Regions from separate parts of the Chryseobacterium sp. MEBOG06 genome, predicted to be linked through region 3. Evidence: riboswitches for the same ligand, from Rfam matches in the RefSeq annotation. Region 3 holds a riboswitch; each other region holds the start of a gene.

Region 1 (10,695 bases), 620 kb from region 3:
CCTGTTCCCACGAAAAATTTTACATCATTTGCAGTAAACTGCGCAAGGCACAGTCCCACAATAAGTGTACATAAAAGACTTAATAATTTTTGCATTGAAGAATTATTTAATGATTAGTTTTTCAGTGAAATTATTATTCTTATCTGTGATTTTTACAATATAATTGCCTTTAGATAGAGTACTTACATCAATACCGTTTTGAGTATACTGCGTGTTGATGATCATTCTTCCGGCAGTATCATAAATCTGAATATTTCCGGTATTTAAACCTTGTACAAAGAATTTGTCACTTGCAGGATTCGGATATAATGACAATTTAGAAGCTTTTGTATTTTCAGCTGTAGAAAGAGATGGTGATGCACTATTATAAGCAATGATTTGATTAGGAAGCAGACTCACTGTAAAAGTATTTTCTAAGGTTCCCTGCAAATCATAAGTGTAAATTTTTCCCGGTGCAACATATCCCTTAGGGTCAGCAACATAAATTTTATTATTAACAATATTAAACCCATAGGCCGTACCATAACTATTTATAGGAATAGGTGCACTTGCAATTGCATTTGTTGAAAAAGAAGGAGCGGCAATAGATGTTTTATAAATTGACGCATCTTTCATATAATAAATATTCGTACCGTCTGTATCCATATAAGCTGGTTTTGTCCCTGCAGGAAGTGCTGTGCTGGAAACGATACTTTGGCTTGTTGTATTGTAAACCGTAAAAGTTCCAAAAGAATTAGGAGTATAAGGATTTCCGGAACTCATGATGTAAAGAAGGTTGTTTTTTTCAAAAATACTGTGTGGAAAATCTCCTACATTTACTTCTGAGATAACCGAATTGGTAGAAGTATTGATAACATCCATATACTGATTGATTCCAAAACCTCCCTTTAATAAAACATAAAGCTTATCGTCTTTACTGTAAATTTTTTCAGGTCCCGACCCTACAGCAATATTTGCTTCATGAGCATACGTGTTGAGATTGTAAACCGCTACATAATTATTGACAGAACCTGTTCCTCCCCAGTTGGTTACATAGAATTTGTCTCCGCTAAAAGCAATGTATCTTGGATTGTCCAGGTTGTTTGAAATCGTGGTAATCAAAGAAAAGTCAGATTTGTTGATGACCTTTATTTGGTTGGAAATGTTTAAAACCACAAAAATTTTGTCACCAAAAATTTTAATGTCTTGTGCGGTATCGCCCAGTGTTGCATTATTGTTATTGATTTTAAAATAGTTGTTGGTCACAACCGATTGATTGGAGATCAGCGATATTTCAGCATTATTGCTTCCGGCACCGCCTTCGTTGAGTACCAGGACCCCTTCAGTTTGCGCATTTGCAAAAGAGAGTACAAACGCAAGAATAAGAAAATAGATTTTCTTCATGATATAATTAAATTAAAGTTTTATTCCCGAAACCTCACCACAGGACAAAACATTCATGAAAAAATCTGTTTAGATTTTTCTTTCACAAACTTTTATTCCCGAAAGTTGAAATTAATTTAAGGCAGGTCTCCTGGCTTACATCTTATAGCCGCCTTCCCGGATTTTTATCCAGTGGTATTAAAGGCTATAAGTAGATTAGTTTACAGTTGCGGGAACAGCTCAGGATTCGAATATTTATTCTCACCTGATTCCCTATTAATGAACAATGTTCAACCTTAAAAACGCTGCAAATATATCATATAAATTAATAGATGTTTTTTTGTGAATTGTACCTGATTTCAAGTCTTTTATGGAATTTAATAAATTATTCAAAAAGATATTTTATCAAATTGATAAGTAATCTATCTTTATTGTTGGTTTTTCAGAATTAAAATTAGGAGCTTTATAGTTTATATTGAATTCATTTTACAATTTCGGTCGTTAAAATGGAATCCCGTGACGAAAAAAGACCTTCTCAAAAATTGAGAAAGTCTCGTGTTTTGACACCACTGCATTTAAAAAAAGTTACCAGTCGTGGCCGGGAAAATATTTTTTTCCTATTTCTTTACTATCTTATGAATGGTTGAATTGGCAGAAGTTTTTACCTCAACAAAATAAACTCCTGAATTCAAAAACCGGATATTAATCTTTGTTGCTTGGGAAGTTAATACTTTCTGCCCTGTAGCAGAATAGATATTCACTTCCTTCACATTCTCAGGACTATCAATTTGAATGAAGTCACTTGCCGGATTAGGATAGATACCGAATTTTTTCTTATTGACGCTGGAAACACCCAATGTAGAAAATGATTCTGCCGGAGTAATTGGTCTTCTTTGTCCGAAACTTAAACCTAGCCAGTCATTGTTATTCAGCTGAATTTGAGATAAATTGGTTTTTGCCTGCCAGCTTGAAAGGTCATTTCCTTTATATAATTTCCAGCTGTTTGGTGCGGAAGGGTTTCCGGTGAAGTTATTCAGTGAAAGACTGGAAACCTGATTACTGGTAGATGTAAAACTGAAATAAGAAGTCTGTGACTGAATTAACTGTAAAGCCTGTTCCGCAGTTATTGTTCCGTTATATTGAATTCCGAATACAAAAGAGTCAGCATTTCCGTTTGTGCTATCTGTCCCAAAGTCAATTACTACCAGACTTTTATTACTTCCGGTTCCTATCCAGTTGGTAATCTGAGAAGAACTGTACCACTTTGAACTGTAGGCAGGGACAGGAGCGGAAGGCTTGGAAGGCGGATCAAAACCATAGGAGATTCCATACCATTTTCCGTCAATCAAAAGGTCATTATTTACTCCGTTATTGAATGATAAATTTTCTGAGGTTAATCCTGACCAGGTAGACCAATAATCATCAAGACTTGGTGTATGATGATTGTAGTTTAAACTGTAAAGAAACCCGGAAGGAATTTCAACCTCTATCTTAGGCTCTGCATTAGCAATAGCATTGATAAGGTCTTCCATTGTTAAGTCATTAGAATCAAAACGATATCCCCATGCATAAGACGTAGGAGTATTGTTATCATTAAAATCAGCAATGAAATAAGCTTTTTTGGAACCGGTTCCTATCCAGAATTTAATGTCATTTTCTGTAAATTGGGCCGACATGGACTGCATGATAAGCAGTAAGAAAAAAAAATAGATTTTTCTCATGATATAATTAAATTAAAGTTTTATTCCCGAAACTTACCTTCAACGGAAAAATAATTTCTTGTCTGAAGATGATACTTTAAGGCAGGTCTCCTGGCTTACATCTTATTAGCCGCCTTCCCGGACTTCTCATCCAGTGGCATTATGTGCTATAAGTTGAATAGTTTACAGTTGCGGGTACAGCTCAGGATTCGAATATTTATTCTCACCTGATTCCCTATTAATGAACAGTGTTCAACCCTAAAAGTCCGCAAATATATCATATAAATATTTAGGACGTGTTTTGTGAATTATCTTTGCTTTAACAGGTTTTTTCATGGTAAATAAGTTTTCTAAAAGCTTGTTTTATTAAATTAACAATCCATTATATGAGTTCGTTGGATTTTTAGAATTAAAATCAAAATTTTTATTGTTTATACTGAATTCATTTTGAAGGATCTATTGTTAAACTACAATTATCATTAGATTCAAGATCAGTTTATAATCAATTTATACTTTCGCAGCCATACAATAGAATATGAAAAAATTACTATTATCTGCTTTGATGCTTACAGCGCTGGCATCATGTAAGGATGATGATCCTGTAAACAATCAGGATATTAATTATTCCAAGCTTCCTCAGGAATTTCCTTTTTCTAAATTAGCTACAATCAGTGGAGTAGACGTCATCAACGGAGGATTTGGCTCCGGAGCTGCTGCTCACCCCACCAGAAAAGGCGAGTTTTACGTCATTACAGACCGTGGCCCGAATACGGACTACCTTAATGGTAAAAAATTTCTGACACCTGGCTTTACACCTACCATTATGCATTTTAAAATTAATGCCGAAGGTAACGTAGAGGTAATCAAATATATTAAGCTTAAAAATCCATCCGGACAGCTTATTACAGGACTGCCGAACCCTGTAGGAATGGGCAGTACGGGTGAAGTGGCTTACGATGCCTCCGGAAATGTTTTAGGAACAGATAAATACGGATTGGATAGTGAAAGCATTGTAGCTGCAGCAGATGGTACATTCTGGGTGTCAGATGAATATGGGCCTCATATTGTACATTATAGTGCTGATGGAGTAGAGATGGAAAGAATAAGCCCGATAGGAGTGAACACCGGAACAAGGAAACTGCCTGCCGTTTTAGCCAAAAGAAGAGCAAACAGAGGGATGGAAGGACTATGCATTACTCCCGATGGTAAAACTTTGGTAGGTACTATACAGTCTATGATGTTTGTACCAAGTAAAACGCTGGCAACCAATACAACTTTAACGAGGATTGTGACTTTTGATATTGCCACAGGACAGACCAAACAGTTTTTATATAAACAGGATGGTGGAGCTTCCGACTCAGTTTGTGATATCACAGCATTGAGCAATACAGAGTTTTTAGTCATCGAAAGAGACGGTAATTTTGGATCTCAGGGAGGGATTAAAAAAGTGTATAGAATCAATTTAGCTAACGCTAGTGATGTCAACGGAGCTGATATTTCAGCTGTAGACGGAATGAAAGTGAATGGTAAAGCCCTGGAACAATGTTCGTGGGATGAAATAACTAACGCAGGAATAAAAGCCGTTTCCAAATCATTAGCTGTAAATCTGGTTACCAAACTGGGGTATGAGCATGATAAATTTGAGGGAATTGTTTACTTAGGAAACAATAAACTGGCTGTTTTCAATGATGATGATTTCGGAGTAGTGGATGATGGAAATGGAAATCCCAAAGCAAAAATTCTGCCTAAAACAGGAAAGGTGGACAAAGGAACAATGTATGTAGTCGATATTCAATAATTAGATTTTTTTAAAGAAAACGGCGGAATCGAAGATTCCGCCGTTTTTATTTGTATGATTCTAAGGTATTTAATCTTTCAATAGGAACGGGCTTTAGCCCGTTTAATACATAAAAGAAATAATGCCATTGGCTTTAGCCAAAACATAGCCTCTCAATATTAATTAAATCCCTCAATAATCTTAGAGAAATCTTCTAATTTTAAAGCTGCTCCTCCGATAAGACCACCGTCAATATCAGGTTGAGAGAAAATTTCCTTTGCATTGTCCGGCTTTACAGAACCACCATAAAGGATAGAAACCTCATCAGCAACTTCCTGTCCATATTTGGAAGCAATAATATTTCTGATGTGAGCATGGATTTCCTGAGCCTGCTCAGGAGTCGCAGTTTCTCCCGTTCCGATAGCCCATACAGGTTCGTAAGCGATTACTACCTTTTTGATTTCATCAGCAGAAAGGGTGAAAAGAGCAACTTCAGTTTGGTTTTTTACTACTTCAAGATGCTGTCCCGCTTTTCTCTGATCAAGAGTTTCTCCGTTACAGTAGATAGGAGTAAGACCTTTATCCAATGCTAATTTGATTTTTTTGTTGCAGTGGGAATCAGTTTCTCCGTGGTATTGTCTTCTTTCAGAGTGACCGATCAATGATCCGGTTGCATCGATAGATTCAAGCATATCCGCAGAAATTTCACCCGTATAAGCACCACTTTCATGCTCGCTCATATCCTGAGAAAATACTCCGATTTCATCCTTTTCAAAGATGTCTTTAGCCATCATTAAATATAAAGATGGTGGAGCAATCCAAACCTCACAGTTTGTTGCATTGTTGTTTTTATAACTTAGTAATTGGATCATCAATTGTTGAGCATCAATTACATTCTTGTTCATTTTCCAGTTACCTGCAACTATCTTTCTTCTCATAATTATTTTTATTTAATCTTCTTTTATTTTCGTATCAGTAAAAATGTAGGTATTGTCTTTGCTACCCATCAGTTTAATAGAGTGAAACTTAACGTCACCATTATTCAATACTTCATAGTTATAAATATCTGTAACCTTATCTACATTGTGAAGTTCATAATATTTACCGTCTTTGGTCCACCAGCTGCCATTTTCAGTTTGCTGGGACACAGAGCCGTCTTCATTAATGGCCACAAACATTAATATGCTTTTACCTTTCTCCAGCCTGCATGATACCCAGTATTTTGAAACCCCTTCAACCTGCTGGTTGACTTCTGATCCTTTATAACATCCCATTATTTTAGGATCATATTCTTTCTTTTGAGCTGTTAACCCTGCTGTTATAGCCAACAGAGATAAAACAAATAATTTCTTCATGGTTTTTTTACGTTAGATTGATATTTATGATAATCCCCACAAGTTTTTCAGCAGAACATAAAATGTATGTTCCTCATCCGTCACTTTATGGTCAGCTTTGATTAATGATTTGGCAAACTTTGCAAATTTTATACGCTCGTTTTCTGTAGAATCATCGTGGAAGCATCTCCCATGAAACTCAAAGTGGTCTTTCCATTCTTCAGGTTGTAAGAGAGCAAGTGTTTCAAGTTCATTATCAAGGTTCATTCGGAATGGAAATTCATCCGCCAGATATTGCTGTACAAGCATTCCTTCTTCAGGAGCAAACTCTCCGTCTACAGAAGAAAGAATCATTAGTAAGTGGTAGCCGGCGATAGATTTATTTGATTTTTGCATGAGCTGTTTTATGTTTAAGATTAGTGTTTAAAGTTGATAGTTGATAGTTGAGTATCCTGTACCTGCTTTGATCTTTCCTCAATTATCAATTATTAATTTTCATTTATAATTATTCAACGTAGTCTTTTGCAGGCTGTTTGTCTATAATTTTCCCTTTTTCCAGGATGAGTACAAATGGATTGCTTCTTGCAATGGTTTTGATGGCAGTGCCATCCATCATTGCATTTTTAATTGTTTTAAAAGTATTCGGATCAGTAGAAATACCATAGATAAGAGCTCCTTTCTGAGCATTAACTTTAGCTTCCACTTTTTTCAGAAGATCAGCAGACACCTCTTTTGGATGATAGGAGAATACCAAAACTACTTTTGGAGCATTGATGATCTCCTCTGTAATCTCCATCCCTGAAGCATCTTCAATTTTGAATTTTACGATCTCAGATTTATATCCTTCCTTGATCAGGACAGATTCATTTTTCCCCTCTTCAATCTTCCATGGAGTTCCTTCTTTCCAGTATTTTGTTTCCTTAATATAGTCGTCCTGGTTTACTTTCACAACTTCTCCTGTTTTCTGATTTTTTAAAGAATAAAAAGTCTTGTATTCAGAAGGATTTTTGTTTATTTTTTCTTTTTCTCCTTTAATATCCGTCCCTATTTTATAATCACGGAAATCAATAAGCGGTTCATGCATAATTCCCTGAGCCATAATGTAGATCATAACCAATGAAAAAGCTCCTAAAATATAATATTTGAACTTATTCGAAGACTCTTTTCTGGTAGCTCCATACTCATCTCTTACCACAAATTCTTTTTTATACAGAACAAACAAAATAATAAGTCCCACCAAAAGAACAACGTCCTTAATGAAACTCTGCCAAGGCGTAAACTTTATAGCATCACCAAAGCATCCACAGTCTGTTACCACATTGAAGTAAGCAGAATAGAAGGTAAGGAACCCAAAGAACACACAAAGGGCTATCAGTAATGATAAGGTAAATTTAAGCTTTATTTTCAGCAGAAGCATAAATCCCAGGAAAAGCTCCAGTACAACCACTATAATTGAAAACAGCAGTGCAAATTTTTCAAAAAACGGCATATTGAAAACAGGAGGTGCGAAATATTCTTCCATTTTGAAAGAAAATCCCACCAGATCCACAGCTTTTACAAAGCCGGAAAGGATAAAAATAACAGCAATAATAAAGCGTAATAAACCTTTGATCATGTTAAATAGTTTTGGGTTGGAATTGATTATCTTTTTCAGAGAACTTAATCAGACAGAAAACAGCATAGTTCAGCATGTCAAAATAATTGGCATCAAGACCTTCGGAAACAATAGTTTGCCCCTGATTGTCTTCAATCTGCTTCGTTCTTAATACTTTTTGATAAATAAGATCAGTGATCGAAGAAATTCTCATATCTCTCCATGCTTCACCGTAGTCATGGTTTTTTCTTTCCATTAAAGCCTTAGCTTCATGGGCATACTTGTCATAAAGACTTAATATTTCTTCTTTATTTTCATTAAAATCATTGGAAAGCCCCTTTTCAAGCTGGATAAGCCCAATGATAGAATAGTTGACAATTGCGATAAATTCATCTTCCTCACTCTCATCTACCATCTTTTTATCGGTCATCTGAAGCGTACGGATTCTATTGACTTTAATGTAAATCTGATCCGTAATGGAACTTGGTCTTAAAACCCTCCAGGCTGCACCGTAATCCTGTAACTTTTTACCGAAAAGATCACGACACTCACTGATAACTTTCTCGAATTGTACTGACGTTTTTAGCATAAACTTTCTTAATCTTCCAAATATACGAATTCGGTTTTAAATTTTTAAGCTGAAAACAGAGAGTTTAAAAGGATTATGGTTGTAGAGGTAATGACCGATAAGTTCTGAGATGCGGGGTTAGCTTCCCAGATTTTAAAATTGTGAATTACTGTTTACGCAGTTCTTATCTCATATCTCTTTGCCCAGTTTCCTCAATAATCTATTTTAAATACATCATACATAAATATACCAATACACAGCGCAAATTCTTAATTTTGTACGATCAATTATCAATTATCAATTTATGTCTTCCAACTCCCAAATTCACTCTCTCAATTGCAACGGCCGTTTAATACAGCTTGATACTCCAAAGATTATGGGAATCCTCAACCTTACACCCGATTCTTTTTCTGATGGGGGGAAGTTCAATAATGAAAGTTCAGCATTGAAACAAGCGGAAAAATTATTGAAAGACGGTGCCGAAATTATCGATATTGGCCCCCAGTCTACACGTCCCAATGCAGAATTTCTGAGCAGTGGAGAAGAGGTCGGCAGGATTGGAAATATCATTTCTCAGATTAAAAAAGAATTTCCGGACGTATTGGTTTCTCTTGATACATTTTATGCTGAGACCGTAAAGTTTGGATTTAACGAGGGAATTGATATCATTAATGATATTTCTGGCGGTCAGTATGACGATAAAATGTTTGATACAGTGGCAGAAACAAAGCTGCCTTACATTCTTATGCATATCAACCCTTCTTACGAAACCATGCATCATAAAATCCGGTTTGAAGACATCACCCTTGAGGTCAATCGATATTTCTCTGAAAAGGTTAATATACTGCTGAAAAAAGGAGCGAATGATATCATTCTTGATCCCGGTTTTGGCTTTGGAAAAACAGTGGAAGATCAGATGAAAATGATTAACGAAGTTAACTATCTTGGATTTGGAAGACTTCCTTTACTGATAGGAATTTCCAGAAAATCTTTTATCTATAAACCTCTCGGAAAATCCCCTCTGGATATCAACGATGAAACCCAGAAACTTCACCTGAAAGTACTGGAGCAGGGAGCCAAAATTCTGAGGGTTCACGATGTAGCAGAAGCAAAGAAAACTCTGATAGAATTTTGCGAAAAAAATAAAAAGTGTTAAAAAAACTTGTGAGTATTTAAAAAGTTTATACATTTGCAACATGAATTTTACGAATCAGAAAAATAGTATTGTCATTTCTATTATTGCTGTTGTCATTGATAACAGTAGGGAAACGGCATTTTAAAATAGATTTTTAATTTAAATTATATACAAGCCGTTTCATATTTGAAACGGCTTTTTTTGTTTTTAATTTTTTATTTGTACAGAATATGTATCAGTTACTAAACGTAATTATTATCGTCATTATTATTCCCTTGCGTCTGTGAGAAGGATAGTGTATGATCATACCTATATTGAGCCCTCTCACACTGTGAGAGGGCTTTTTTTATTCCTTATTGTTAAATTTTAACCCCATAATATGTACTACAACGACAACACTGTCATCTATTTTGACGGAAATTTCATGAAAGCCAGTGAGGCAGGAACAGATCTCTACGGACAATCACTTCACTATGGATATTCTGTTTTTGAAGGTATTAAATCCTATTCTACAGAACACGGAACCAGAATATTTAAAGCAGAAGAACACTATGAAAGACTTAAAAGATCAGCAGAGCTGATGCATATTCCGTTCAATTATTCCGTAGAACAGCTTACTGAGCTTACTTATGAACTGTTAGACCGCAACGGTTTCACAGACGCTTACATTCGCCCGTTAGTAACTTGTTCCCCGAATATGTCCCTTTCAAAAGGAAAAAAATCTTACCTCTCCCTCTTAGCCTGGGAATGGAGTAACGGATATCTGGCTGATAAGATGAAAATCATGACTTCAGAGTTTCAGCGGCCCAATCCTAAGGCTTTTAAGGTAGAGGCTAAAGTGGGAGGACATTACGTAAACTCTATTCTGGCCTGTCAGGATGCAAAAGATAAAGGCTATGATGAGGCTCTTGTATTGGATGAAAACGGGTATGTAGCTGAAAGCTCCGGAGCCAATGTATTCTACGAAAAAGACGGAGTACTCTTTACACCTGCAAAAGGAAGTATTCTTCCCGGGATTACGAGACAGACGGTCTTTGAAATCTGTGATGAATTAGATATTCCTGTTCAGGAAAAGTTCTTTACATCCGAAGAAATGCAGGGAGCTGATGCGGGGTTTTTCTGTGGAACAGCTGCCGAAATTGTTGCATTAGACTCACTGGATGATATTCCTTTTACAAGAAACTGGGAAGATACAGTAAGTAACAAAGTACAGCAGGCTTATTCA
Region 2 (10,695 bases), 1.8 Mb from region 3:
TTTTAAAGGCTTTCAGCATGTTGTTTTTCTTAAACTAAAAATAAAATTTTCAATATTATTTTCATCTTTTCTTCCTTCTTCCAAGACAAAATTGTGTCTAGAAAGCAACGATTGAGAATCTTTATTGTGTTTACCGGTACAAGCAAAAATCTCCTTTAAGTTTAATTCATCAAAACTATGTTTCAAAACAGATTTTAACGCTTCAGACATAATCCCTTTTTTATGATAATCCGGTAACAGTTCGTAACCTATCTCTGCTGTTTTCCTGTCCTCTGAGAATTTCCACAGACCAATCGTTCCAATAAGATTTCTTTGATCTTTAAAGGAGATTCCCAGAAAAATCATTTGTTTATTTAAAGTCTCTTTTTTAATGTGTAAAATAAACTCCAGCGCATCATAATTATTTTGGGGCGAGTTTCTTTTTACAAACTTGTTGATGTACGCATTGCTCCTTATTTTCAAAATATCGTCAATGTGATTTTCATCAATTTCTTTTAAAACTAATCGTTCTGTTTCCAGTTTCATCTGATAATTTTTATAGTCCCTGTAATCAATCCACCATTCCCTTCTTTTTTCTTTTTCTAAATTAATAAGTAAAGTCTATGATTTTACAGAAGAGTTTTTTATTACAGAATTGTTGCTGTTCTATTACTTTTATTGTTCTTATTTACTATTTCTTTTCCGGGAGCATCATTTTGCCGGCTGGGATCAAAGATTATTTTGCTCTTCACCCCTAAAGTTTTAAAGTGGGCGCTCTTATTTTCCAGTACCAGGGTTTTTGACCTTACATAGCCTTTTAAGGACAGGAAAGTAAGAATAATTGATCTTTGTTTCACGGATATCGTTTGTAAATCGCTCAAATATACGTAATAATCAAAATTCTCACTAAATTTGCAGTGTGTATATAGATAAAGAAGATTTAGACGAATTAGAGTTTCCGCAATTGCTCGCGGAAATATCCCCATTTGCGTATTCTCCCAAAACAAGAGAAAAAATTCTTCAACTTCGTCCGATGGAAATAGACGAGGCAGAACTTTCCTTAAAAAAAACATCAGAATATCTGTCGAGTTTTGAAAGTTCAAATGCAATTCCGTTTGATGAATATGAAGATATTGAAAGTGAGCTGAAACTGATGCTGATTGAGAATTACCGTCTGGAAAATATTGCTTTCATCAAAATAAAAACCATCACGGAACAGATCGGAAGGTTACAAAAATTCTTTCCTACCATGCCGGAAACTTTCCCCACCTTACTGGAAGACGTTTCTGTACTGGAATTCAGAAAAGAGATCATTGATAAGGTAGATAAAGTTTTCAATCGTTTTGGTGAAGTAAAAAATGAAGCTTCTCCGGTCTTAAAAGGATTACGGACAGAGATCCAGCTTGCTAAAAAAGCAATTCAGGAAAACTTCAACCGTGCGCTTACCATGTATGGACAAAGTGACTTTTTGGATGATATACGGGAATCCATCATTGATGACCAAAGGGTTCTGGCTGTAAAATCAGGATTTAAGAAAAGAGTTCCCGGAAGAACGTTAGGAATTTCAAAAACAGGTTCCATTACTTACATCCAACCGGATAGTGTTGTAAAGCATTACTTCAAACTACGGGAAAATGAAGAGGAAGAGAAAAAAGAAATTGACAGAGTTCTCCGAAAACTGACTACAGAACTGGCAGAGTTTCAACCTCAGCTCTGGAGATATCAGATGTATATTTTTGATCTTGACCTTACAAGAGCCAAAGCTAAATTTGCAGATTCAGTGAATGGGATTCTTCCAAAAATAAACCGTCATAAGACATTAAGACTGAAGGATGCTTATCATCCGTTACTGTGGTTAAGAAATAAAGTAGAGAACAAAACGATTCACCCGCAGAGTCTTGCATTAACGGAACATAATAGAATTATCTGTATTTCCGGGCCGAATGCCGGTGGAAAATCCATTACTTTAAAGACTGTGGGGCTACTGCAGCTAATGATTCAAAGTGGAATTCTGGTACCTGTTCATCCAAAATCTGAGATGTTTTTCTTTGAAAAGATGATGACGGATATTGGCGATAATCAATCCATAGAAAACCACCTTTCTACTTATTCTTCAAGGCTGAAGAAAATGTCAGGAATTATCCGTGAGGCAGATGCCAATACGCTTTTGCTTATTGATGAGTTTGGGACAGGTTCTGATCCGGAACTGGGGGGTGCTTTGGCAGAAAGCTTCATGGAGTTTTTCTATGACAAAAAGAGTTTTGCTATTATTACCACTCACTACACCAATATTAAACTGGTTATAGAACAGCTTCCGAATGCTCAGAATGCAGCAATGCTTTTTAATGAAGAAACATTGGAGCCAATGTACAAACTGGAAGTGGGTCAGGCAGGAAGTTCATTCACCTTTGAAGTTGCGGAAAAGAATAAAATTCCGAGATTCATCATTCATTCTGCTAAGAAAAAAGTAGAACACGACATTGTTAATCTGGACAAAACCATTGTAAAGCTGCAACAGGAAAAGTTCGAAGTTGAAAAACTGAAATCTGATCTTGCAGAAAGAAAAGAATCTGTAGAAGACAAACGTGATAATCTTCAGAAGCTGAATGATCAGCTTCAGCAGAAGTTATTCAATTTTCAGAAACTGTATGAGGAGGAGCACCGTAAACTTCAGTTTGGAAACAAAATTGAAGCCTTCATTGAAAGCTATACAAAAGGAAAATCCAGAAAGGATGTAGTGAAAGACTTTGTAAAGCTTTTAGAGCAGGAAAAGTTTAGAAAACTGGATAGTGATAAGGATGAAACGAAACGCCTTCAGGTAGTAAAAAGAAAGATTACCCAACAGCTGAAGAAGGAGGAAGTCATTGAGAAGATTGCTGAAACGAATGAAAAACTGGAAGAACAGCGCAAAAGCGACCGTGCTGTCTGGATGAAAATTGGCCAGCGTGTCCGTATTACAGGAAGTACCAGTGTGGGAACTATTGAAAAAATCTCCCGAAACAAGGTAATTGTTAATTACGGAACTTTCAAAACAACGATTGATGCTGATGAACTTGAAAGAATTTAATTAGTTTTTAGAATGAATTAATCTAAAAACTAACTTTAAGCGAATAATACAGAGAGGGTACTTTAATGTACTCTCTCTTTTTTATAGGGTTATGTAATATTTTTTCTAATTTTAACCGTCAGCTGATAAAAAGTATTAGAAAAAAGTATCTGTATCCTATGGTCTTTTCCGTGGTAGGGCTGGCTTCCTTTTTATCTTTTTACCGGACTTTCCAGTCAAAAATGGAAGGAATGGGAAATAATAAAATCGAAATGGGTTTCGGAAGCGGAGTTTCAATCAGCTATGGCTTTGCAAGTGCATTTTATATTACAGGGATCTTCTTCCTGATCATCTTACTTTTCTATGGAATATTTTCTTATTTCCTTAAAAATGATATCGAAACAGTCTATGAACCTTGCCGACATCGTACAGAATCTTAGAATTCCTTCTATACTACACATAAATACAGGCTGCCACATTTTTGAGACCGCCTATATTATTTTATCCTCATACATTCATAAATAGATCTTGTACTTGGGCTATAAAATATTTTAGAGTTACTTCTTAATAAATTTAAAGCGTGTTATATTTTCTTTATCTTTTAACTGGATAAAATAAACTCCTTGGGGCAAACGCTGAAGTTTTACTTTATGATCTGAAGTTTTCCCTTCTCCTGCTTTTTGTCCTACAGCATTATAAATTTCAAAATCGGCTGCTTCCGAAATTCCAGAGACATTTAAAATGTCAGATGCCGGATTTGGATAAATTTCAGGTTTAGCAGATTGTCCAGGTTCTTTTACTGCGAGAAAAGGATCTAAAAAATCTACACCGTAATCTTCCACTTCTCCATAGGTAAATGTTCCACAGGCACCAGTTGGGAATGTCTGGCTGGAAATAACACGCATCGTTACACCGCATCCGCCAATAAGAGCGCTTGGTATGGTAGGATACCCTGGGATAGGGAATGTAGATACCACCGGTATTGCGGAACTGACATTAGCATTCATTACTTTTTCCACAGCTTCAAAGACTCCATTTCCATTAATATCAATCCATGCATTTACCGTTATAGGGCCAGCGGTGCCGGTCCACGTATTGGTTACCGAAAGTTTATTTGCCGGACTTCCTGCAAAGAACTTGACTCTACGGCCTGGATCTGTTCTGTAATCTGTGTAATTAGAAGGTCCTGAATTGCTGATCATTGGATTTGTCACTCCTGTAGAAGTTACCGTAACGTTGGAAATATGCATTATATTGGAGTCTGTAGATGCAGAAATGCAATAATTCAGAGAGGTGTAAAAAATTACTGAAGTTGAAATATCCCCCGAAGCAACATCTATAATCTGCACTTCATAAGCTGTACAAGGCTGAAGGTCTGTAAATGTATACCCATTTGTATTAAATACTGATATACTGCTCCATAGATTAGGACCAACTGGCCTAAACCTCACTGCAAAGCTTGTAGCCCCTGCAATCGGATCCCACATTACCGTTGCTGAAGTAGTAGAAATGTTAGAAACAACAACATTTATAGGAATTGTAAATGCTTTTTTAGTAACCGATGTTGCTGTAGAATTTTTAGATTGATACAATGAAAAAGCTCCCAATAATAGGAAGGAGCAAAAAAGTAGTTTTTTGGTCATAGTTATTAGTTTTAAAATCAGAATGAAAATTAATATAAAATTCAATAACTGTGTCATATTTTAACCACAAATTATTATATTTTTAAAAATGTAGAACTTACAGGCATTACGGCAATATAATTATCTGTCGAAAAGTATTTAATTTATATATTTGAAGGATCAAAAAATTTTCATGATGACTTTCATAAACAAAGCATTTTATCTGTCCGCTTTTAGTATTTTTTCTCTAGCCTTCGTTAAAGGTCAGAATAAAGTTCCTTTCGGCGTTGTAAAAGCTGAAGAAGGATACGCCAACGTAAGGGTGCATAAAGACAATTACAGAAAAATTGTAGATAAAATACGTATGCGCAAAGGGGATGTGTTTGTTTATGTAAAACCTGCTCCAGGAGAAACCGAATGGATCTGGATCAAATATCCTGAAAAACAGGATGATGACAAGCCATTTGTACGTTATGAAACGTTGGATAAAGAAGGAATGGTAAATAAGGAACGTATTGCTTACATTGATCAGCTTCCGGCTTATACTCCCTCTAAATCTAAAAACGGAAGATCCCTTATCTTCACGGACAATTCTGATCCGAAAATCCCTACCGCTCAAAGAAGTAAAGTAGTCATTGATGTTTATCCTTCCAATGCTGGTTACCGTAAAAAGGAAAAAGATGCAGATGGGAAACTCCTTACCATAGATAAAGTAAAGCCATGGGGAATTGGGAATGATCTCCCTGAAGGAATGACGGAGATAAAGTCTATCAGAGTACAGCAACCCGGAAGAGGCTCTGTTTTTGTAAGAGAAGCTATCAAAAATATGTTCCAGCCCACAATGGATTTTGATAATGTAGGAGTAACTTCTCTTGACACTGACAATATTTTCCTTTATATGATCAATGGTACAGGAGAAAACAGATATACAACCCTTTGGACCATTAAGAAGGGAAGAGTAATCAGTCAGATTATTTATCATAATCCGGAATAAATTCATTATTTTTGCACCCGAAAAAGTGTAATACTTATTCATCATAGAAACTGGTTTTGCCTAACCGCAAATTAAAAGGGAACCGTGTGAAAATCACGGACTGTCGCGCAACTGTAAGTAACTGTAATCTTTATCAAAGATCCACTGTGCGGGGCATGGGAAGGAGATAAAAGATGTTACAAGTCAGGAGACCTGCCTATTTCTTAAACAAAAAACTTTCGCGATATGAAGTTTTATTGATCTGATGGATTGTTTCGGGAATTTCCAAGGGTTCCTGTCATTATTCTGTTGTTTTGATACGATTTCATTTCGCTTTAATTAATAATGAAATATGACGACAGAAGAAAGAATTGAAACATCCGAAACCAGAATCTTTAAAGCGGTTTTCCCAAACACAACCAATCATTATGATACCCTTTTCGGAGGTACTGCCATGCAGTTGATGGATGAAGTAGCTTTTATCACAGCAACACGTTTTGCAAGAAAAAGAGTGGTAACGGTAAGCAGTGACAAGATCGATTTTAAGAAACCTATCCCGGCAGGAACTATTGTAGAGCTGATCGGAAGAGTTTCCTATGTTGGAAAAACGAGTATGAAGGTAAATGTTGAGATCTACACAGAACAGATGTATTCTTATGAAAGAGAAAAAGCAATCGTTGGTGATTTTACATTTGTAGCAATTGACGAATTCAAAAAACCAATTCAGATTCTATAATTCATAAAAAAGTTTCGGGCGGCCTTTGGCCGCCCGAAACTTTTTTACCTTACAATATCATCACCAAAAAATTCAGTGAATTCGTTTGTTTTTTTACTTAATTTAGCCAACCCAGGAAAAAAATAAAAAAATGTTTTTCTGCTACTAAAAACGAAGAACCTTATTCAATGAAAAAACTTATCTTAATCATCGCCCTTATCCTTTCTGTTTCCATAGCAGCACAAAAAAATGTCAAAATTGAACTTCCGGAAAGTTACGAATTGGGAAATATTATTTTAGCACTTACAGAATATGGCCAAACAGATCCTTATGATGTTCAGAAGATTCCTCCGTATTATGATGAGATCATGACTTATTTTAAGCCCGTAAAAGATCACCCGTTGTTACAAAAAGTAAATTACTCGCGAAGTGATTGGAAGAAATTTCTGGGTTTCCGAACTGATTTTTATGCTTTTTCATTTGACGAAAAAGGAATACTCAAAAGAGACTATCCTTTCAATTCATTTGGACCAAAAGAAGTAGATGAAAATATTGAATTAATAAATGATTTTGTAAAAAAGTCGAATTACAGGGCTTTTTTTAAAGACCATCAACAGTTTTACAATACCTTAATCAACAATTATAAAGAGTATTATTACATCAATGATACCTATGCTTTTTTGGACAAAATTGTCGGCAAAGTAACCGCTGAAAATACCAAAAACTATGTCATAGCAATCTCTCCTTTAGTAGGTGGACAAAATTGTCATAGAGATATCAATAGTTCATTAACCGTTGATTTTCCTGATATCGGAGAAGATCTTATCCGTGGAAATTTAAAAAATAACATTGCACGAAGAATTCTTGATAATCATACTGTATTTTCAGAAATTGATCATGGCTATGTTAACCCTATCTCAGATCAATATTCAAAGGAAATAACAGCGGCCTTCAACTTGAACAATTGGGATAAAAAATCAGGATATCCTGGTATAAGCTCATTCAATGAATATATGACATGGGCTGTTTACGACTTATTTATCAGAGAAAAATTCCCGAAAGAAAAAACTGACAGTCTCTCTACGATCTATCACAAAGTCAATATCCGACGTGGGTTTATTGCTCAGAATTTATTTTCTGAGAAAGTGATAGAGCTTTATAAAAAAAATAAGAGTCTGGAAAAATTATATACTCCATTGTTACAGTGGACAAAGAAAATAGGACCAAAAATCTCCCAGCCTTCTGTTTTAGATGCCAACAACAGCGACTTTGAAAAAGCGGATCTAAACAATATGGTTTTACGATTCACAGAGCCTATGAAAAAAACATCTACCCTCCAGTTGAGATTATTCGAATACATAGATAAAAAACAAACCAGCAATACTATTATTGTCGTTAAAAATCCGGTTTGGTCTAAAGATGGGAAAGAAGTAAAGTTTAAACTTGATACTTCTTATAAGAATTTCGAACTGAGATTTTATGTATACAACAGTATGTCCGGATTTTATTCCCAAAAAGGGATTTTATTAAATCCTGACAATTTCTTATTACTGACTCAATAAAAATTCCACAGATCATCTGTAAAAAGACACTGCTCAGCCAATGAACAGTGTCTTTTCCTTTTTTAAATTATTTCAATACCTTTTCAGTTTCCAGATTTTGGTTCAGCAATAATTCAAAAGCCTCTCCCATTTCATCTGATGCTCTGGTGATCGCATTTTCAAGCATATTTCTGATCTGCTTTTCTGTAACACCCGCTTCTGTCCAGCTTTTTCCTGAAGTATATGAATTTAAGATAAATGGCATAATTCTGTCGATAGCACATGCAAAAATGGCATCGGGAGTTTTTTCCTCTTCAAACTCAAGCCATAGATTAAAGAAGTCTGTACGCAAAGGCTCATCCAGAATTCCGAAGATATTTTGTGCGGAAATCTTTTCTCTATCAAACTTACCCACCATCCCTGCTTCATCAAAAAGGAACGTATCACCTGCTTCAATCTCCACAAGATCATGAATAGAAAGCATTCTTATCACTCTCAGCAGATCAATGTCTTCACGGTTTTTTGCATATGGATAAAGGATCTGTGCCAAAATAACAATCTGCCAGGAGTGTTCCGCCGTATTCTCTCTCCGGGAGTCATCTGCATTATAATTTCTTCTCTGTACATTCTTCAAAGCATCCACTGCCAGGATAAAATCGATCTCTTTCTGTATCTTCATCTTACTTTTCTTTATTATATTCATCTGAAGGATATACCTTCGTTTTGGTAATCCATTTATTTTTTACTTTTTCACTGGTGGTAACTTTTATTTGGCCTTCTTCTGTCATATCTTCTTCTCTTTCCAATACTTTATCTAATCCTTTATTGGGAATCACCGCAAATTCTGTGACAAAAATCCTGCAGCAGCCTGATTTCCCTGTAGCAATTAGCCGTTTGCGTTTAGCATCCGTTTCAAACAGGCCCAGATAACCAGATCCAAGTTCAGTAAGTTCTTTACTCTTTACAAAACCCATTTTGGTAATGTTGAATACGTATACATCATAAGAAGCTCCGCTATAGTTACCCATGCTCCCATTTCTTACTGCTATATCTTCGGTACCGTCAAAATTAAAATCTTCCATAATTACCGGACTTTGATCAGTGCTTAGCTGAATCATTTTTCCAGGAACCGCTTTTTGATCAGGATTTAAATCGAAAATGAGATCATCGGAAACAAACGTCTGAATTTTGCTGTTTTTGTTATCGAAGAGTTCTACAGTTCCTCTGTCTTTACACCGATCATCAACACAATTCTCCATATGGATAATCGCATTATAATTCTTTGATACATTTTTTACTTCAAATTGATATTGACCGAAACATAAGGGCCCCAATAGAAGAAAAGCAGATAAATTTCTGTAATGATTCAAAATTTTCATGATAATAGTTACTGTGAATTAAGGTGTTTAAAAAAAATCTTAACAAAAATACGAATCATAACACCGATCTCAAAATCTCTTTTCATTCCAATGTATAATACAGTTTCACACCATACTATTTTTTGAAACCGTTACCTGCTATCCATTATTACTTTTCATTCCATCGTTATTAATACTGCTACCCTGTTGTGAGTGACTGTTGCTTTTGGAATCAATAAAACAAATAACAGACCGCAAAAATTAACAGTGATTAGACTATATAGGCTTACTAAAACCTAAGATAAAATTTAAAATTCTCATAAAAGTTCTCATTTAGTGACATTTAAGAAAAACTAACTTGAAAATTATAACACTGTTTTTCAAATGGTTAAATATATTATTTTCAAAATTTCACTACTTTGTATTGCATAATACCATTTTATTTATATATCTTTGTAATGTAAAATTAGAATAGGCTCAACTAGCTAGGAGCATTTTTCTGAAAATATAACTAATTAACAAAACTTATTAAAGATGAATACTGAAAATACCAAAGCGCAAATGCGAAAAGGAATTCTGGAATTCTGTATTCTAAGTCTCATCAATAATCGCGAAATGTATGTTTCTGATCTTATTGACGAGCTGAAAAAAGGAAAACTGGATGTAGTGGAAGGGACCCTCTACCCTCTTCTTACAAGACTTAAAAACGGGGAGTTTCTCTCTTACAGATGGGAAGAGTCTACTGGGGGACCACCCAGAAAATATTATCAGATTACAGAAAAAGGAAAACTTTTCCTGGATGAACTTCAGAATACATGGAATGAACTGACAGCCTCAGTGAACCAAATCACCCAACAAAATTAAAAAACAAAGCTATGAACAAGACACTCTCAATAGGACTCGCAGGTTTTTCTTTTACCATAGAAGAACACGCATATATAAAGCTTAGCGATTACCTTAATGCTCTGAGAAGCTCACTGGATGCTTCGGAAGCGGATGAGGTAATGCATGACATAGAAATAAGAATGGTGGAGATCTTCAGAGATTCACTGGGAAAACGTGAAGTGATCAATGATACCGATGTAGAAAAGGTAATTGCTCAGATCGGAAGCCCGGAAAAAATAGAAGAACAGGAAGAGGCTTATTTTTCTGAAAAAACAACACCTAAAAACAATACCACAGGAAGCAATTATACAGACAAAAAGCAATTATTCCGTGATCCTGAAAAACAAAAGATTGCAGGGGTATGCGCAGGTTTAGCTCAGTATGTAGGAATGGATATTACTGCCATGAGAGCTATCTGGCTAGGAGTTTTTGTCTTAGGAATTTTTACAGCGGCTATTTCTTCTTCATTAATAGGACTGCTTTATATCATCCTTTGGATTGTACTTCCAAAAGCTGAAACAGCAGCAGATTTCCTGAAAATGCAGGGAAAGCCTATGAACTTCGATAATCTTAAAA
Region 3 (10,695 bases):
GTAGCTATACGGAATAGGAGTAGAAACAATTCTTTCACACCCTCCTACAATATCAGAAAGTTTATCAAAGTTTTCATCGAAACGTGACTGCTGAATAGAGTCTATACTCTCCTCTTCTTTTGCTTTCTGTACCCATTCTGCCAGTAAACGCATAATAACGGCTGGTTTATATTTAGATTGTACAACTATTTCCAGCTGGTCATTAGAAAGTCTGTGTTTTAAATCTTCATAGGCATCTGTTCCTCTCAGCTGATGTTTCAAAGCAAAGATAAAAGCTCCCAGTAAGTTGATGAAATCAGGTACAGAAAGACTTGTTTCTTTATTATTTTTCAGGGTCAAAGCCTGACGGGTTAATGACCGTGCCGTATTCAATAAGGCTCCCCATAATTTTCGTCCTTCCCAGAACCTGTCATAGCTTGCATTATTTCTGAATCCTAAAAATAAAGCAAGTACAAAACCAAACAAAGTTAGCGGAGCCGGATTAAGGGGTATCTTAAAAGAGAAAATAATACCACGCAGATAGACTATACCCAGTGATAAAATAAAGAGTAAAAAAAGCCTTGGCAGCAATGCCGGCAATACAGAACCATGCCACACAAAAAGCATTTTGAACCAATGTTCCTTCTTCCTTATAATCATACTATTTTTTTGTTAAGTATCAATCTGAAAATTATTTTTTGAACTGCCCTATTATCAACAATTCCGACTGCGAAAAGCTGCTTTTAAAAACAGTGTTGTTTCATCATACAATATTAATAATAATTATGCTCTTTGAATGCCTTCTCGTTAAAGCATTTCATTTACTTTTTTACAGACTTCGGGATCATGCTTTTTTCATTAGATTTTAAAGAGCTAATCATCAAAAAAACATTTATTTCTTTCATTATTAACCGCTGGAAAATAAGTAGCCTCAGCATCATAAAATTTTTTCAAAATTCTATTTCTTATGATAGGATGCAAGAGTCCCCAAGATTCCTGACCCCACAAATTAACTCTGTTACAATAATACTCATTTTTTGGCTTGCTTAATAAGTAAAAATCTAAATACAGAAATCATGATTTGTGAAAAAAATGTAATAAATTGTTTATTGTAAAAATAAAGTAATGTCATAATTTTATTCTTCATTACATTAATTATTAGAAAAGTTAGAAATGCCAACAAACGAAACACAAAAAAACATGAATTCTCAAAATGTCACGGATTATCCTAACAACAATACCTATTTTCTGGTGTGGAATTTTAAGCAGGATGCCGATCCTTCTAAAATTAAATCCGTATTTCAGAGAATGTGTGCTCTGATCATTAATCTGAACAACTCGGCCCTGGACCGTTTTCCGGATGCCAAAGCAAGTTGTGTAATGGGAATTGGTTATGAAGCGTGGATGGAGCTGGGACTTTCTACCCCATTGCCAAAGGAGTTTAAAAAGTTTGAAGAAATAAAAGGCAGCAAGCATACAGCAGTAAGCACCCGCGGAGATCTCCATTTCCATATTCGTGCGGATGAGAAAAGCTTTGCTTATGATATGGCTTCTACCATTTCCGATTTTATGCGAGAAATTGCGGACTGTGTGACAGAGGTTCAGGGATTCCGCTACTGGGACAGCCGGTCTATTTTAGGTTTTGTGGACGGAACTGAAAATCCGCATGGAAAAGACCGTGATTACTTTGCCGTTATCGGAGATTCGGATCCTCAATACAAAGGGGGAAGTTATCTTTTTGTGCAAAAGTATATCCATAATATGAATGCGTGGAAGTCGCTTTCTGTGGAGGATCAGGAAAAGGTAATCGGAAGATCAAAGGAACAGGATATTGAGATGGATGATGATGTAAAACCCAAAAACTCTCATATCGCACTGGCCAATGTAGGAGATGATTTTAAAGTGGTAAGAGACAATATGCCGTTCGGAAATGTTTCCACCAATGAAATGGGAACCTATTTTATCTGCTATGCGAGTACTTTCAGTACAGTGGAAAAAATGCTGACGAATATGTTTATTGGTGACCCACCGGGAAACTACGACAGGATTCTGGATTTCAGTACTGCAAAGACGGGGACTTTGTTTTTTGTTCCTTCAGCAGATATGCTGGATGAGTTTTCTTCATAGTCCGAACATGAAAATTTTTTAGGAGATAAGCATTGTTTCTATTTTTACCTTGTTATGATAGAAGCAGGAAAATCTATATAAAACAACCTTAGTTTTTATTATAATAATTAAAAAATTGTCTTATACATTAGACAAAAATATAATAACCCTGATGAATATTAAAAAACTGCTGCAGTTCCTACTGCTGACGGCATTCTTATCTTTTGGAAATTTAAGTTTTGCCCAGAATCTTTATCAAAAATATTTCTTTGAATTCTGGTCAGATATTAACGAAAATTACGCTTACCTTGATCAGCAGCAGATTGACTGAAAAAGGTAAAGGATATATAATATGCTTCAAATCCCCTTGCAGGATACCTGGCTGCTAAATCCAGTATTTTGAAATAACAGGGTCATCCCTTTTATGCCCATAATAATACATACTACGAATCATACAAACGATTTTACAAGCGCTATGAACACTGATTCCTGTTTCACTAATTATCCCTTCAGCCAACTCTTTTCGTTCGCAGAGCTTTAAAGCTTTTTTTCTATGATATCCTTTAAAATACGATGATCCAGGCTCAGATCCGCGAACATACGCTTAAGACGAGCATTTTCTTCTTGTAAAGCTTTAAGCTCCTTAAGATGCTGTGCATCCATTCCTCCATACTTCCGTTTCCACTGGTAGAAAGTAGGTGCGAAAATACCATGTTCACGACAAATATCTTTTGTCGATTTCCCAGATTCATATTCTTTCAGAAAATTGATAATCTGATGTTCTGAAAATTTGCTCTTTTTCATATGGTTTAACAAACTAAATTTAATAATTTTAATTTGTTTGAAAAACAGGGAAGTTTACCAAAACGGGAAGTCTTCACCAGCACAAACGGTAACGCTCCTCAAACTAAAAGAAATTGTAAATAATGGCTATAAAAATTCTTAAGATTATCGCAATAGTTACCTTTTTGTTCACACAAGGTATAGGTCAACATGACACACTAAATATAGGAATTATACTTATGTCATTATATCAATTTATCTCTGATATTTTAAATCCCGAATATGGTATTTTATGGGAAGGATTGGGTATGGTATTTCTTATAGGATCTTTTATAGTATTTTTATCATGTAAGGGATATAAAGAAAGATATCTTTTAATATTTTGTTTTATAAGTTTATTTATCGCATTAATTCTTATAACTGGAGTTTATGATTCAAATAATTATAAAAGGATAAATAATTGGTTTATTTATCCTTCACTATTATTTATTGTTAGCTCAATACTGTCAATAGTATTAGTTTTTAGAAATAAGATTGAATAATATTATAAAAATATATTTTTTGAAATAAATAAAACACCTTAATTGGTGCTTTTTTACATAAACACAGCGTATATCAAGATTAATAATTCTCTTGGAAATAATCAGCTTATTGCTGAGTTTGACAAAGTACTTGATGTTTTTTTCAGCTACAAAAACCTGATCATTGACCTTACTGAAACACCCGGCGGCGGAAATTCAACAGTGGCTAGAGCTATTATGGGAAGATTTACAGATCAACAGCATCCTTATCAAACCCATGAATTTAATGAAAAGAAATATGAGACTTTAAGGCACTGGACCGAGTATGTAAGTCCACGAAAGGAAATTTATAAGGGAAATGTCTATATTCTTGTTGGCCGCTGGACAGGAAGTATGGGAGAAGGAATTGCAATCGGCTTTGACGGTATGAAAAAAGCCCGGATTATCGGCACCCGGATGGCTGGGCTTCTGGGAGCAATTTCCAATTTTCAGATGGCAGAGACTAAAATCGGTTTTCAGTTTCCCACTGAAAGATTATATCATATTGACGGTACTCCATGGGAATCCTTCACCCCAGGAATATTGACACAGAATATGGAGGAAACGTTTCAGAGAGCCAGAGAAATAAAATAACAGCTGAAAACATTTAACTTTCTCGCTCCTTCAATTAATATATAAAGAATGAGAGCCTTGCGCCCATGCGGTTATCCAACAAAGAACACCACAAGTTATTTGATCGCAAAGGCACAAAAATACATTTTGTTTCCATCATCATTTTTTGTAGCTTAGATTTGAACTTCAAAGGATTTTTCATTGCTTCAGACCAATAATTTTAAAATCATAAAATATGTGGTGGATATACGCAATTCTTTCAGCATTTTTTGCTTCACTTACGGCTATTTTTGCCAAGATCGGAATTACGGGAGTTAATTCAAATCTGGCCACGGCAATCAGAAGTGTTATTATATTACTGGTAGCCTGGGGAATTGTTTTCGCAAGAAGTGAATATAGAGGAATTCCTGCTCTTTCAAAACATAATCTTATGTATATTGTCATTTCGGGAATAACAACAGGGCTTTCCTGGATCTTCTATTTTAAAGCCCTTCAGGTAGGTAAAGTTACACAGGTTGCACCTGTAGATAAGCTGAGTATTGCTTTAACCATCGTTTTATCTGTTGTTTTTCTGGGTGAATCTCTGAGTTTAAAAACGGCAATAGGGGCCTTACTGATTATTATCGGAACTGTGGTATTGATTTTTGAATAGTAAAAATTCTGGTTCAGGTTACACAGTATCAATCCAATTGTACTGATCTACTTCAGCATCAATTCCGAATGATTTTCTCAATCGCTTTTTCTGGTCTGAATGGTACGTACAGAAAGATGATTGTATTCTGCAATATCATCATTCATTGCTGCCTTTTTAAAATACATATTAACTGTTCAAGATGTATTCCTTTCAAAGGAAGGTTTTTAAAATAACAGATCGTGCTATGAATATCATAACACGATCTGAGCAAGAATCTAATTATCTAAGGTTTTTTAAAGTGCATATTCTACTGAAGCTTCTTTAGCTGCGGCCACCATTGCTATTAAGGCTTTTTCTGTTTCTTCCCAGTGTCTAGTTTTCAATCCGCAGTCCGGATTTACCCAAAGCTGATTGGCAGGAATTACATTCTGAGCTTTTCTCAGGAGTTCAATCATTTCTTCTTTGGAAGGAATTCTTGGTGAATGGATATCATAAACTCCGGGTCCAATTTCGTTTGGATACTTAAAGTCTGCAAAAGCATTTAAAAGCTCCATCTGAGAACGGGAACATTCTATGGTAATCACATCAGCATCCATATCTGCAATATTTTCAATAATATCATTGAACTCAGAATAGCACATATGGGTATGAATCTGGGTAGCATCTTCTACTCCACTTGCCGAAATTCTGAAGGCTTCTACCGCCCATTTAAGATAATTTCGCCAATCTGTTTTCCTTAAAGGAAGCCCTTCCCGGATTGCAGGTTCATCAATCTGAATAATTCTTATTCCTGCTCTTTCAAGATCCACTACTTCATCACGGATCGCCAGAGCAATCTGTTTGCAAGTCTCAGAGCGAGGCTGATCATCACGTACAAAAGACCATTGCAGAATCGTAACCGGACCTGTCAACATTCCTTTTACCCATTTCTCAGTCTGCGACTGTGCATACTGAGACCAATATACAGTCATCGGATCTGGTCTTGAAACGTCACCAAAGATCACTGGCGGTTTTACACAACGGCTTCCGTAGCTCTGTACCCAGCCGTTTTTAGTGAATGTAAATCCTTCAAGCTGTTCTCCAAAATATTCCACCATATCGTTTCGCTCAAATTCTCCATGTACCAGTACATCTATTCCTATTTCTTCCTGCCAGCGGATGGTTCTTTGGGTTTCTTCTTTCAGTAAAGTATCATATTGTTCAGCTGTAAGTTCTCCTTTTTTAAATTTAGCTCTCCAGCTTCTTACTTCTGTGGTCTGGGGAAATGAGCCGATGGTTGTTGTCGGAAATAAAGGAAGCTGTAATGCCTTCTGCTGTTTTTCTTTACGGATTTTGAATATATTTTTTCTTTGAGCATCTTCTTCAGTCACCGCATTAGTTCTCTGTTTCACCTCATTATTATGAATAAGAGAAGATGTTTTTCTGTTTTCAATGGCTTTTTTGTTTTCTTCAAACTCAGCAAGGATATTTTCATTTTCTGTTCCGGATGCAATTTCCTTCAGACTTACTACTTCTTTCACCTTTTGTTTTGAAAAAGCCAGCCAGTTTTTAATTTCGGGATTAAGATTCGTTTCAAAATCCAAGTCACATGGTGAATGAAGTAATGAGCATGATGGTGCTATAAAAACTCTTTCGGAACCAAGCTTTTCAACAGCTTTCCTGATGAAAGACAACGATTTTTCATAGTCATTTTTCCAGATATTTCTTCCGTCAACAAGTCCTAATGACAGGCTTAAACTTTCCGGAATTACGTTGAGAATATCTTCCAGCTGCTCAGGATTTCTTACAAGATCTGTGTGTAATACATTTACAGGAAGTGAGACGGCAAGAGACAAATTATTCTTCAATCCTTCGAAATAAGTAGCCACAATAAATTTCAGTTTCGGGAAACGTTTTCTTATTTCAGAATAAATATATTGATAGGTTTCTTTTGCCTTATCCGTTAAGTCCAAAGCCAGAAAAGGTTCATCAAACTGAATCCATTCAGCACCCTGCTCCTGAAGTTTGGTTAAAATCTCTGTATAAACCGAAAGTAGATTTCCTGCCAGATCCAGCTTATCAAATCCTTCTTCTTTTTCTTTTCCTAAAAGAAGGTAAGAAACAAGTCCTATAATGACTGGCTTTGCACTTATTCCTGCCTGCTTTGCTCCTGCAAATTCATTGAAAATCTTATCTGAGCTCAGCTTAAACTGCTGGTTTTTGTAAAATTCAGGTACGATATAATGATAATTGGTATCAAACCATTTGGTCATCTCCATCGCGGTGATATCCAATCCGTCTTTCTGATATCCTCTTGCCATTGCAAAGTAAAGGTCCAGTTCAGAATTGTTTTTTTTAAGCACCACTTCATGATAACGTCTCGGAATTGCCCCTACAACAAGGCTCATATCCAATACCTGATCATAGTATGAAAAATCATTACAAGGAATTAAATCTATTCCTGCGTCTTTCTGGATATTCCAGTTTTGGGTACAGATATTCCTTCCTGTAGTAAGAAGTTCTTCTAAAAGGATCTTACCTGACCAATATTGCTCGCAGGCTTTTTTGAGTTCTCTTTTACCACCAATACGCGGGTAGCCCAGAATGTGTGTTTGCATTTTTTAAACTTTTTAATTAGACTTAATGTAAAGCTCTCTGAAATGCTTCGCAACACTTTAACGGATAAATAAGATTTTGGAAAACAATGACATACAGAATAACACACCTCCTCTTTCATAAGAAAATGCATAGTCCGATATATCATCTGTATGACCCAAAAGCTTCAGACCGCGAAAGCATTGTCAATTCAGTAAAGGCAGGTCTCCTGACTTGTAACAGTTTCCGTCATCCTTCCCGCTTTTGGCAGTGGATATGCAAGGACAGAAACTTTTGATATGTTACTTACAGTTGCGCGACAGCTCGTGATTTCCACACGATTCCCTATTAATCTACCTTAAGTAAAACCTTTCCTGTTTGATGAAGTATCTATAAAGAACTGATTTTTACCAGTAACAACCGTCACCAGTAAAGTTTTTAATTTTGTGTAAAATTAGCAATACAGAATAAAACAACAATAAACAATGAATAATTAAGCAAATTAAACTTTTAAAACAATTTATAAAAGCATAAAATTCCTTATCTTTAACTGTTTTTATAATTTAAAAGAATAATATTCTGTGGAAGAACTTGATGATAAAGATGTACAGTTACTCAGACTGCTTCAAAAAAACGCAAAACTGACAGTTAAAGAACTGGCCAAAGAAGTTAACCTGTCTACTTCTCCTGTTTTTGAAAGAGTAAAAAGGCTCGAACAGGAAGGATATGTTAAAAGATATGCCGCAGTTCTGGATGCTGAAAAGCTCAATCGGGGGTTTACAGTTTTTTGCCAGATCAAATTAAAAATCCATGACAGGTCTGTGGGTTATGATTTTGTAAAAGAAATTCTGGAGATTGAGGAAGTGGCTGAATGCTACAACATTTCCGGAGACTTTGATTTCCTGCTGAAAGTTCAGGTCCGTGATATGAAACATTACCAGGATTTTGTATTTAATAAACTGGGATCTGTAGATTCCATTGGAAGTACCCACAGCACTTTTGTAATGGCTGAAGTTAAGAACAACCATGGAATAACGATTTAATTGAAAATTTTAAGAATGGAGAATTAAAAATTAATCATGACATCAATTTTACACCTTTTACTTGCTTGAGGGTACAATTTTTCACTTTTTATTTTCAATTCTCAACTCTTAATTTTTTCATTTTTAACTCACTATGTCTAGTTTCCTTTAAACTCCGGGCTGCGCTTCTCTATGAACGCTCCGATACCTTCGTTGTGATCTTCTGTAGTGAATAATTCTCCAAATAAGGCGGCTTCCTGTTGTAATCCATCTTTGATATGCAGTTCAAAACCTGTATTTAAAGACTGTTTTGCTTTGGCTACAGCCACCGGACCTCTGGAAGCAATTGTTTCTGCAAGTTTCTGAGCTTCATTCAAAAGGTCTTCCGGAGCAAAAACATGATTCACAAATCCAAATTCTTTACAGGTGTCTGCAGAATAAAATTCTCCGGAGAAAACCATTTCTCTAGCCTTATATAATCCGATGGCCCTGGGTAAGCGCTGGGTTCCGCCAAAGCATGGCAATAATCCTAGAGTTACTTCAGGCAGTCCGAATTTAGCTTTTCCGCTGGCCAGAATAATGTCACAGGACAATGCTAATTCACATCCTCCTCCTAATGCAAATCCATTTACAGCAGCAATTACTGCAAATGGCAAGGTTTCAACAGCATTAAAAGCATTCTGAGCAGCTATTGAGAAATCTTCAGCTTCTTTTGGGCTCATTCCCTGCATTGCTTTGATATCCGCTCCTGCCACAAATGCTTTGTCACCTGATCCGGTAATGATCAGCGCCCGTATATTTTTATCTGTTTTTATTTCATCGGCAAATGATTTCAATTCTTTTAAAACGTTTTCATTCAAGGCATTTAATGCCTGTGGTCTGTTAATGGTCAAAGTCCCGATATGACCGTCCTGCTGGTATAATAATGTTTCGAAATTCACTTTTTTAATTTTTTAATTGATCTTTGAGCAGTTGAAAATTGAAAGTTATAAAGAAGTCGAGATGACATTCCATTTTTAATTTTTAATTTTCAATTCTCAACTATTAAAGCTCTGCGTTCAGAAACTGAATAATACTGGAAAAATCTGTTTTTCCTTTTCCGGCTTCGCTCCACATTCTGTATAAATTCAGGGCTGTATTGCCGAGAGGTGTTGATGTTTTTGATTCTAATCCTGCTTCAGCAGCCAATCCAAGGTCTTTTGCCATAAGGTCTACCGCAAAGCCTCCGGAATAATTTCTGGAAGCAGGTGCATTTTCCATTACTCCCGGATAAGGATTATACACCTCTAAAGACCAGTTTTTCCCTGAACTTTTTTGCATAATTTCACTTAATATCTGAGGATTAAGACCATGTCTCACTCCGAGATTAATCGCCTCGGATGTACCAATCATATGAATCGCCAGCAGCATATTATTACAGATCTTCGCAACCTGTCCAGCCCCGGATTCCCCGGCATGGAATATGTTCTGTCCCATACATTTAAGTATTGGCCTTGCTTTTTCATAATCCTCCTGTTTACCTCCTACGATAAAGGTTAACGTACCTGCCTGAGCTCCGGCTGTTCCACCTGAAACGGGAGCATCAATCATTCTACAGCCTTTTGAAACGGCAAGTTCTGCCACAGAACGGGCAGTTACCGCATCAATGGTACTACTGTCAATCAGTAATGTATTAGGTTTCAGATTATTTATAAATTCTTCAGAATACAATTCTGCAACGTGCTTTCCGGAAGGCAGCATAGATATCACCACATCTGCTTCTCCGCCAGCGGCCAAAGCAGATCCAGCAATTTTTCCTCCAGCTGCCTGCAGGGTTTCTAATGCCGTTTCCGAAAGATCAAAACCAATAACGTTATGACCGTTTTTCATCAGGTTTACCGCCATCGGCCCACCCATGTTTCCTAATCCTATGAATGCTATATTTGACATTTTTTAATTAAAAATTGAGAGTTAAAAATTGAAAATCACTAATTTATAATCACTAATTGAATATTTTAAATGATTACCACATTATAAAGAATGAAATACACTTTTTTAATTATTTAGAAAATTCTATGTAAATTGAGTTAATGAAAGAAAATGTCGTTTAAAAAAATCTTATGTCTTTGGTTTGCAAATTATCAAAGTATATCAACATTTGTCTTCTGAAAAAAGAGAGTTTGTTTTATCTAAACAACTTCTGCGTTCAGGGACTGCTGTTGGTGCTTTGATACGTGAAGCAGAACACGCACAGAGTACCAGAGATTTTCTCCATAAAATGAGTATTTCCCTCAAAGAAGCTAATGAAACTCTATATTGGATACAATTATTAAAAGACAGCAGTATCATTGACATTTCTATTTATAATTCTGTATTTCCACAAGCTGAAGAAATGGTTAAACTTCTTGTATCTATTGTAAAAACGACTAAAATTAAATTGAAAATGTAAAAAATTGAAATTGAGAATTAATTAGAAAAAATTATT

Evidence for each region. A riboswitch is a leader RNA that binds a small molecule or an ion and turns the genes downstream of it on or off. The one in region 3 is predicted to bind cobalamin.
Region 1: another riboswitch for cobalamin. It lies ahead of LF887_RS06535 (T9SS type A sorting domain-containing protein); the one in region 3 lies ahead of metE (5-methyltetrahydropteroyltriglutamate--homocysteine S-methyltransferase).
Region 2: another riboswitch for cobalamin. It lies ahead of LF887_RS17340 (acyl-CoA thioesterase); the one in region 3 lies ahead of metE (5-methyltetrahydropteroyltriglutamate--homocysteine S-methyltransferase).

The regions. Positions count from the first base shown of each region.
Region 1 covers NZ_CP084580.1:1,398,400-1,409,094, forward strand. Annotated here, with positions in the region: gene LF887_RS06525 (T9SS type A sorting domain-containing protein) at 1-95, opposite strand, end outside; gene LF887_RS06530 (T9SS type A sorting domain-containing protein) at 103-1,383, opposite strand; cobalamin riboswitch at 1,486-1,676, opposite strand; gene LF887_RS06535 (T9SS type A sorting domain-containing protein) at 1,980-3,083, opposite strand; cobalamin riboswitch at 3,146-3,338, opposite strand; gene LF887_RS06540 (esterase-like activity of phytase family protein) at 3,598-4,860, shown strand; gene tpiA (triose-phosphate isomerase) at 5,019-5,777, opposite strand; gene LF887_RS06550 (hypothetical protein) at 5,790-6,194, opposite strand; gene LF887_RS06555 (TerB family tellurite resistance protein) at 6,219-6,569, opposite strand; gene LF887_RS06560 (BT_3928 family protein) at 6,679-7,788, opposite strand; gene LF887_RS06565 (DUF1599 domain-containing protein) at 7,790-8,356, opposite strand; gene folP (dihydropteroate synthase) at 8,640-9,491, shown strand; gene ilvE (branched-chain-amino-acid transaminase) at 9,850-10,695, shown strand, end outside.
Region 2 covers NZ_CP084580.1:3,778,062-3,788,756, forward strand. Annotated here, with positions in the region: gene LF887_RS17310 (GNAT family N-acetyltransferase) at 13-525, opposite strand; gene LF887_RS17315 (hypothetical protein) at 627-836, opposite strand; gene LF887_RS17320 (endonuclease MutS2) at 899-3,046, shown strand; gene LF887_RS17325 (hypothetical protein) at 3,277-3,465, shown strand; gene LF887_RS17330 (GEVED domain-containing protein) at 3,583-4,668, opposite strand; gene LF887_RS17335 (hypothetical protein) at 4,841-5,641, shown strand; cobalamin riboswitch at 5,676-5,856, shown strand; gene LF887_RS17340 (acyl-CoA thioesterase) at 5,973-6,356, shown strand; gene LF887_RS17345 (DUF4932 domain-containing protein) at 6,524-7,897, shown strand; gene LF887_RS17350 (HD domain-containing protein) at 7,965-8,555, opposite strand; gene LF887_RS17355 (XAC2610-related protein) at 8,557-9,255, opposite strand; gene LF887_RS17360 (PadR family transcriptional regulator) at 9,769-10,098, shown strand; gene LF887_RS17365 (PspC domain-containing protein) at 10,110-10,695, shown strand, end outside.
Region 3 covers NZ_CP084580.1:2,016,050-2,026,744, reverse strand. Annotated here, with positions in the region: gene LF887_RS09305 (bestrophin family protein) at 1-639, opposite strand, end outside; gene LF887_RS09300 (Dyp-type peroxidase) at 1,180-2,106, shown strand; gene LF887_RS09295 (hypothetical protein) at 2,258-2,416, shown strand; gene LF887_RS09290 (transposase) at 2,623-2,889, opposite strand; gene LF887_RS09285 (S41 family peptidase) at 3,456-4,022, shown strand; gene LF887_RS09280 (EamA family transporter) at 4,237-4,653, shown strand; gene metE (5-methyltetrahydropteroyltriglutamate--homocysteine S-methyltransferase) at 4,929-7,232, opposite strand; cobalamin riboswitch at 7,411-7,597, opposite strand; gene LF887_RS09270 (Lrp/AsnC family transcriptional regulator) at 7,791-8,252, shown strand; gene LF887_RS09265 (enoyl-CoA hydratase/isomerase family protein) at 8,390-9,172, opposite strand; gene mmsB (3-hydroxyisobutyrate dehydrogenase) at 9,276-10,160, opposite strand; gene LF887_RS09255 (four helix bundle protein) at 10,342-10,659, shown strand.